Regions from separate parts of the Paralcaligenes ginsengisoli genome, predicted to be linked through region 2. Evidence: predicted binding sites of a transcription regulator. Region 2 holds the regulator's gene; each other region holds the start of a gene.
The links. The regulator HrcA, encoded in region 2, represses chaperone genes, less so after heat shock. The targets are predictions, from matches to a motif close to TTAGCACTCNNNNNNNNNGAGTGCTAA.
Positions count from the first base shown of each region.

Region 1 (2,270 bases), on a different contig from region 2:
TGCGTTGACCCGGATTCCCATGGTTCCGAATTCAACCGCCTGTTGACGCGTAAGGTGGATGAGCGCGGCCTTACTGGTGCCATAGGCAACGCGCAAGGTGCTGGCGCGCAATCCCGAGATCGACGCGATGTTGACGATTGAACCGCCGCCGTTCTTTAACATCACGGGTACGCAGGCTTGCGAGCAGAGGAAGGCGCCATCCAGATTTGTCGCCATCACGTAGCGCCACTCTTCGAACGAGGTCGTGCCTAACGTCTTGAACACAGCAACGCCGGCATTGTTCACCAGCGCATCGATGCGGCCAAAGTGCGCCTCGATCCGCGCCATGGTCTCTTGCACTTGCTCGGGGTTCGACACGTCACAGGGCAGCGCAAGTACGCGCTTGTCACCTTGATACTCGAGTGCGGCTTTTGAGAGTTCCTCGGCATCAATGTCGAGCATAACCACTTGGTGGCCGTGAGCCAGAAACCATCGAATGGTTGCGAGCCCGATGCCGCGTGCGGCGCCAGTTACGACACTGACCGGTAGAGAGGAGTTGGGAATTGTCATATTAAGTTTTGAAGATATTTAAGGCAGTTGGAGATAGTCAGGATTTGCGCCGCAATTCAAAGCAAGGCAGCTAAACCCATAGCCGCCCCAATACCCGTTACAAGCGCGACACGTCTGTTCTCCAGACCGTGGGAGGCAATTGTATCTGGCGAAGTGCAAGTTCTTGCTTCATTTTGATTAAGCCTTAAGGTGGCATCTTACGCTCCTTGGAAACAGGGGGCTGGTGCGATAGCGGAACTCATCAGAGCGCGATGTATGACTTCCAAAGACGGCCTTTTGCCCGGACCGGCCACACAGATGACCTCATAGCTCCTGTTCATTGGGGTTCCTTGGCACAGTAGCTATCGTTGATCCGGCAATATCGCAAGCGATCAACGTTCATTGATGGGCGTTGATCTTATCTTCGCGAACGTCTACAAGTGGTGTTCGACATTCGACATCAAAAATGTAACAAACCCTTCCCCCCCACTTGAACAAATTCAATTCATCCCTATAATTAGCACTCGAAGGGGTTGAGTGCTAACAATTGACCCCCTACCCTAATATTTCCATTTTTTTACTGAACAGGAGTTCCTCCATGGCACTGCGTCCTTTGAACGATCGCGTGATCGTCAAGCGTCTGGACAACGAGCGCACCACTGCGTCGGGCATTGTAATTCCCGAAAGCGCCGCTGAAAAACCCGATCAAGGCGAAGTCATCGCTGTAGGTCCTGGCAAAAGAACCGAAGACGGCAAAGTGCTGCCGGTTGATCTGAAGGCCGGCGACAAGATTCTGTTCGGCAAATATGCCGGCCAGGCAGTCAAGGTTGACGGCGAAGAGCTGCTCGTTATTCGCGAGGAAGAAGTCCTCGCCGTAATCCAGTAATCATCCGAATCAAGCAAGGAATTTAATAATGGCTGCTAAGCAAGTACTATTTGGCGATGACGCTCGCGTGCGCATCGTCCGTGGCGTGAACATTCTCGCCAATGCCGTGAAAACGACTTTGGGCCCTAAAGGCCGCAACGTGGTTCTGGAGCGCTCTTTCGGCGCCCCCACCGTGACCAAAGACGGTGTTTCGGTTGCCAAAGAAATCGAACTGAAAGACAAATTCGAAAACATCGGTGCACAACTGGTTAAAGAAGTTGCCTCCAAAACGTCCGACAACGCGGGCGATGGCACCACCACCGCTACCGTGCTGGCTCAGTCGATCGTCGAAGAAGGCCTGAAATACGTGGCCGCCGGCATCAACCCCATGGACCTCAAGCGCGGTATCGACAAAGCTGTTGCCGTTGCCGTCGAAGAGTTGAAGAAACTGTCCAAGCCTTGCACCACCAGCAAGGAAATCGCCCAGGTCGGTTCGATCTCGGCCAACAGCGACAGCTCGATTGGCGAAATCATTGCCAATGCCATGGACAAAGTGGGCAAAGAAGGCGTGATCACCGTCGAAGACGGCAAATCGCTGGAAAATGAACTGGACGTCGTCGAAGGCATGCAATTCGACCGCGGCTATCTGTCGCCCTACTTCATCAACAATCCCGACAAGCAAGTGTCGGTTCTGGAAGATCCGTATGTCTTGATTTTCGACAAGAAAATCAGCAACATCCGCGACCTCTTGCCGATTCTCGAGCAAGTTGCAAAATCCAGCCGTCCTTTGCTGATCATTGCCGAAGACGTCGAAGGCGAAGCCCTGGCTACTCTGGTGGTCAACAACATTCGCGGCATTCTGAAGACCACGGCTGTC
Region 1 is NZ_BAAGUZ010000020.1:48,732-51,001, reverse strand. It holds gene ACYVIS_RS11345 (SDR family NAD(P)-dependent oxidoreductase) at 1-549, opposite strand, end outside; gene ACYVIS_RS11340 (co-chaperone GroES) at 1,127-1,414, shown strand; gene groL (chaperonin GroEL) at 1,443-2,270, shown strand, end outside.
Region 1: the regulator HrcA is predicted to act here: its motif matches at 1,046-1,072, upstream of ACYVIS_RS11340 (co-chaperone GroES).

Region 2 (2,270 bases):
GATTGAGTGTTCGGTGATCCCCGTATTACGGGCAGTATCGGCCTCGATTAGCACATTGCATCCCGCAGCCTGTAAAGTGTCGGCTAGTTGACGCAAAGGTGTATCGAGTCCACTGTCCTGATGGCGGCCGATAATCGCAACGGTTTTGAAGTGCATGGGCACAGACCTTGAGTAATGGATTAGAGTGGTGATAAATCGATTATATGGGTGTCCCGAGTTTAGGAAGTAGGTAAAAAAAGCCTGTTTTCGCCAGATTACATAAAATACGGATATGGATGACAGAGCCAATGCGCTTTTAAAAGCGCTTATCGAACGTTATATCGCTGATGGCCAGCCGGTAGGGTCGCGCACGCTTTCCAAAATGTTCGACCTTTCGCCGGCGACCATACGCAACGTCATGGCCGATCTCGAAGAGCTGGGCCTGATCCATAGCCCGCACACTTCGGCGGGCCGCATTCCCACTCCGCGCGGCTACCGGATGTTCGTCGACCGTCTGCTGGCGGTGCAGCGCTTCGAAGTATTGCAGCCGGCCCAGATACGCGAAATGCTGCCGGTAACTGAACCCAGCCGGGCAGTGAATGCCGCGGCGGCCCTGTTATCGAATTTGTCGCAGTTTGCGGGGGTGGTGCTGGCGCCGAAGCGGGCGCAAGTGTTTCGCCAGATCGAATTCATTCGCCTGTCCGACAAACGGGTGCTGCTGATCATCGTGACGCCCGATGGCGACGTGCAAAACCGTATTCTGTCGGTATCGCGCGACTACCTCGAGCAGGAACTGCAAGAAGCCAGCAATTTCTTCAATCATCATTTTGCCGGCATGTCGTTCAGCCAGGTACGGGCTTCGCTGGCCGATGAGCTTTCGTCCCTGCAGGCGGATATCTCGCGCCTGATGCAGGCCGCGGTCGAGGCTGGCACCGCGACAGACGATTCCGATGAGGCGGTAGTCATCTCGGGAGAGCGCAATTTGCTCGATATCACCGATATCGCTTCCGATATGGATCGCTTGCGCCGGATGTTCGCCCTGTTCGAAAAGAAAACCGATCTTCTGCAATTGCTGGATGTATCCAGCCGGGCGCAAGGCGTACAGATCTATATCGGCGGCGATTCGCGGCTGGTTCCCATGGAAGATGTCTCGGTCATTACGGCGCCCTATGGGGTGGACGGCAAGGTGGTGGGCACGCTGGGTGTCATAGGGCCCTCGCGCATGTCTTACGAACGCGTCATTCCGATTGTCGATATTACGGCGCGCCTGCTGTCCAATGCGCTTAGCCATAACCAGCCCTGAATTCCATTTCCAGTCCTTGCCGCGCGGCGGGGCCACATAAAACACCAAGAGCGGTCACGTGTCGAGTTTATTTGCCCCCCGTTTTCAGCCCGAGCCGGCCGATCCCCATGCTTTCGATACCAGCCCGCCGCCGCGCGACGCGGGCCCCGTAGGGGTGCTGCTGGTGAATCTGGGTACGCCCGACCTGCCCACCGCGCCATCGATTCGCCGCTATCTGGCCGAATTCCTGTCCGACTCGCGCGTTATCGAAATTCCCGCTCTTTTGTGGCAGGTCATTTTGCGCGGTTTCATCCTGACGCGCCGTCCGCGCAAGCTGGCTCCCCGCTATGAGGAAATATGGATGGAGGGCGGATCGCCGCTGCTGGTATGGAGCCGCGCCCAGGCGCAGGGGGTGCAGCGGCAACTGGATGCGGAGGGCGCGCCGGTTCGAGTCGAGCTGGCCATGCGTTACGGCAATCCGTCGATTGCCGCTGCTCTTGCGAACTTGCGTGCCCAGGGTTGCGAACGTATTTTGACCGTTCCCATGTATCCGCAGTATGCCGCCAGCACCACGGCGACCGCGGTCGACCAGGTGGCGGCGGTGGCGGCGCGCCTGCGCAATCAGCCCGAGCTGCGTTTTGTAAAGCGCTTTTGCACTGATCCGGCCTATATCGGCGCTCTGGCCGCCCAAGTGCGGCGCTACTGGCAGGAACATGGCAAACCGCAAAAATTGCTGCTCAGCTTTCACGGCCTGCCGCGGCGCGTGGTGGAGCAGGGCGACCCTTATTATCGCGACTGCATGGAAACCGCGATGCTGCTCAAACAGTCGCTGGGCGCCGATGCGAGCCTGGTCGAGGTCTCGTTCCAAAGCCGTTTCGGCGCGGAAAAATGGCTTGAGCCTTACACCGAACCCACCCTGAAGGCCTGGGCGAAGCAGGGCATCAAGCGTGTGGACGTGATGTGTCCCGGGTTCCTGGCCGACTGCCTGGAAACGCTTGAAGAAATCCAG
Region 2 is NZ_BAAGUZ010000038.1:45,026-47,295, forward strand. It holds gene ACYVIS_RS18145 (NAD kinase) at 1-156, opposite strand, end outside; gene hrcA (heat-inducible transcriptional repressor HrcA) at 272-1,282, shown strand; gene hemH (ferrochelatase) at 1,341-2,270, shown strand, end outside.

Region 3 (2,270 bases), on a different contig from region 2:
CCAAACGTGAAAAGCAAATTTGCCGACCCCACTGGATAAACGAGTCATACAGCCCGAAGAACCCCTATGGAAGAAATATGGAAACACCTATCTGCCCCATAGATCTCTATATCGGGATTGATGCATATCTCTGCTTTTAGCGCCGGCTGTCATTGGGCAATACTGTTTTCAATGCCTGCGCGCGGCGCGCATAAAAAACGGGACTCGTGGAGAGTCCCGCAAACATCCGTTTCAAAAGGGAGGGGAAAGAGGAGAAGCCGAAACGGACGACAAGAACATGAACCCGGCAGCAGGTGCCAAGTTCGCTGTCTATGGAAGATTAGTCAGGCTCTTCGGCAATAAGTTCTCGGTTTCTCCCGCCACCTTGTATCAAAATGTGTCATATCACAGCCCAAGCCGTGGCACATTGCAGACAAACGGCGCCACTGCAAGTAAAAGGAGCTCAAGCCGTCAGGGCCACACGCATTTTTTTGAAAGCGGCGGCTTCAATTTGCCGCACGCGCTCGGCCGACACACCGAACTCGGCAGCCAGTTCGTGCAGCGTCGCACCGCCTTCGTCCTGCAACCAGCGCGCTTCGACGATACGGCGCGAGCGGGCATCCAGGCCATCGAGTGCGCCAGTCAGGCCCGCGCCATGCAGGGTATCGTGTGCGCGGCGCTCAAGTACCCGCGAAGGTTCTTGCTGCCCGTCATCCGACAGATAGGCAATGGGTGCGTACGCATCTTCGTCGTCGCTTTGGCCATCGAGCGCCATTTCACGGCCCGAAAGCCGGACTTCCATCTCGCTGACGTCCTCGGGGCGAACGTTGAGTTCACGGGCAATGGCGCTGACCTGTTCAGTATCGAGCGTTTGTCCATCGGGACGCATCTTGCGCAAATTGAAAAACAGCTTGCGCTGAGCCTTGGTGGTTGCCACCTTGACCAGACGCCAGTTGCGCACGATATATTCGTGGATTTCAGCCTTGATCCAGTGCACGGCAAACGACACCAGGCGCACCCCGCGATCGGGGTCGAAGCGCTTGACGGCCTTCATGAGGCCCACATTGCCTTCCTGGATAAGATCGGCATGCGCCAGGCCATAGCCCAGATACTGGCGCGACACGGACACGACCAGCCGCAAATGCGAAATAATCAGTTGACGGGCGGCATCGAGGTCGGAGTCGTCACGCAAACGCTGACCCAAAGCCACTTCCTGCTCTTGAGTGAGCAAGGGCAGGCGATTGACGGCGCTGATATAGGCTTCGATCGTGCCTAAAGCACCTGGGTTGGAAATAGCCATGGCCAAAGTGGAGTTGGACAAGGCCAAAGATTGCGAGTTTTGTGTCATCAGGCAGCAGACCCTTCAAGAAATAAGGAATAAGCAGGTTTCTATATTAGCACTCTGGTAGCGAGAGTGCTAATCTTAAGATCCGCCCTGGGGTCAAAAGTTCCTTTTCCCGGCTGCCGAATTCGCGAGCTACCCCAGCTTCAAGCCTGTGGCCTTGATGATTTTGCCCCATTTACCCACTTCAGCCTGGATAAACCGGCGAAACTCGCTGGGGGAGTCGCCCACCAGATTGACACCCACCGCCCTGAAACGGGAAATGACGGCCGGATCGGCCAGCACCCGGCGAACGGCCGCATTCAGTGTGTCCAGCGTTTGGGCCGGCGTGCCTGCCGGCGCCACCAGGCCGAACCAGGCCTCGGACTCGAAGCCTGGAACTATTTCGGCAATGGCCGGGATATTCTTCATTTCGGGTATGCGGTGGCTGGATGCGACGCCCAGCGCGCGCATGGTACCCGCCTTGACTTGGGGCAAAGTGGTGGGCGAGTTGTCGAACATGACCTGGATCTGTCCACCGATCAGGTCCGCCGCGGCAGGCGCGCTGCCGCGATAGGGAATATGCTGCAGATCGATTCCGGCATCCAGCTTCAGCAGTTCCATGGTCAGGTGGCTGGTCGTGCCGCTACCCTGAGATCCATACGAAAGCTGGCCCGGATGCGCCTTGGCATAGGCGATCAGCCCAGCCAGAGTGGTAAACGGCGCTTTCGGATTGCTGACCAACATGATCGGCACCGAAGCCACCAGCGACACCGGCGCGAAATCCTTGACTGGATCATAGCCTGGGTTGGCATATAACTGCTGGTTAATACTGAGCGGCCCCGCACTCGATAGCAACAGCGTGTAGCCATCGGGTTTTGCGCGGGCCACTTCCGCCGCGCCGATATTTCCGCCCGCGCCTTGGCGGTTCTTGACGATGACCGATTGCTTCAATTGCAAAGCCAGCTTT
Region 3 is NZ_BAAGUZ010000002.1:476,873-479,142, forward strand. It holds gene rpoH (RNA polymerase sigma factor RpoH) at 443-1,327, opposite strand; gene ACYVIS_RS02405 (Bug family tripartite tricarboxylate transporter substrate binding protein) at 1,457-2,270, opposite strand, start outside.
Region 3: the regulator HrcA is predicted to act here: its motif matches at 1,374-1,400, upstream of rpoH (RNA polymerase sigma factor RpoH).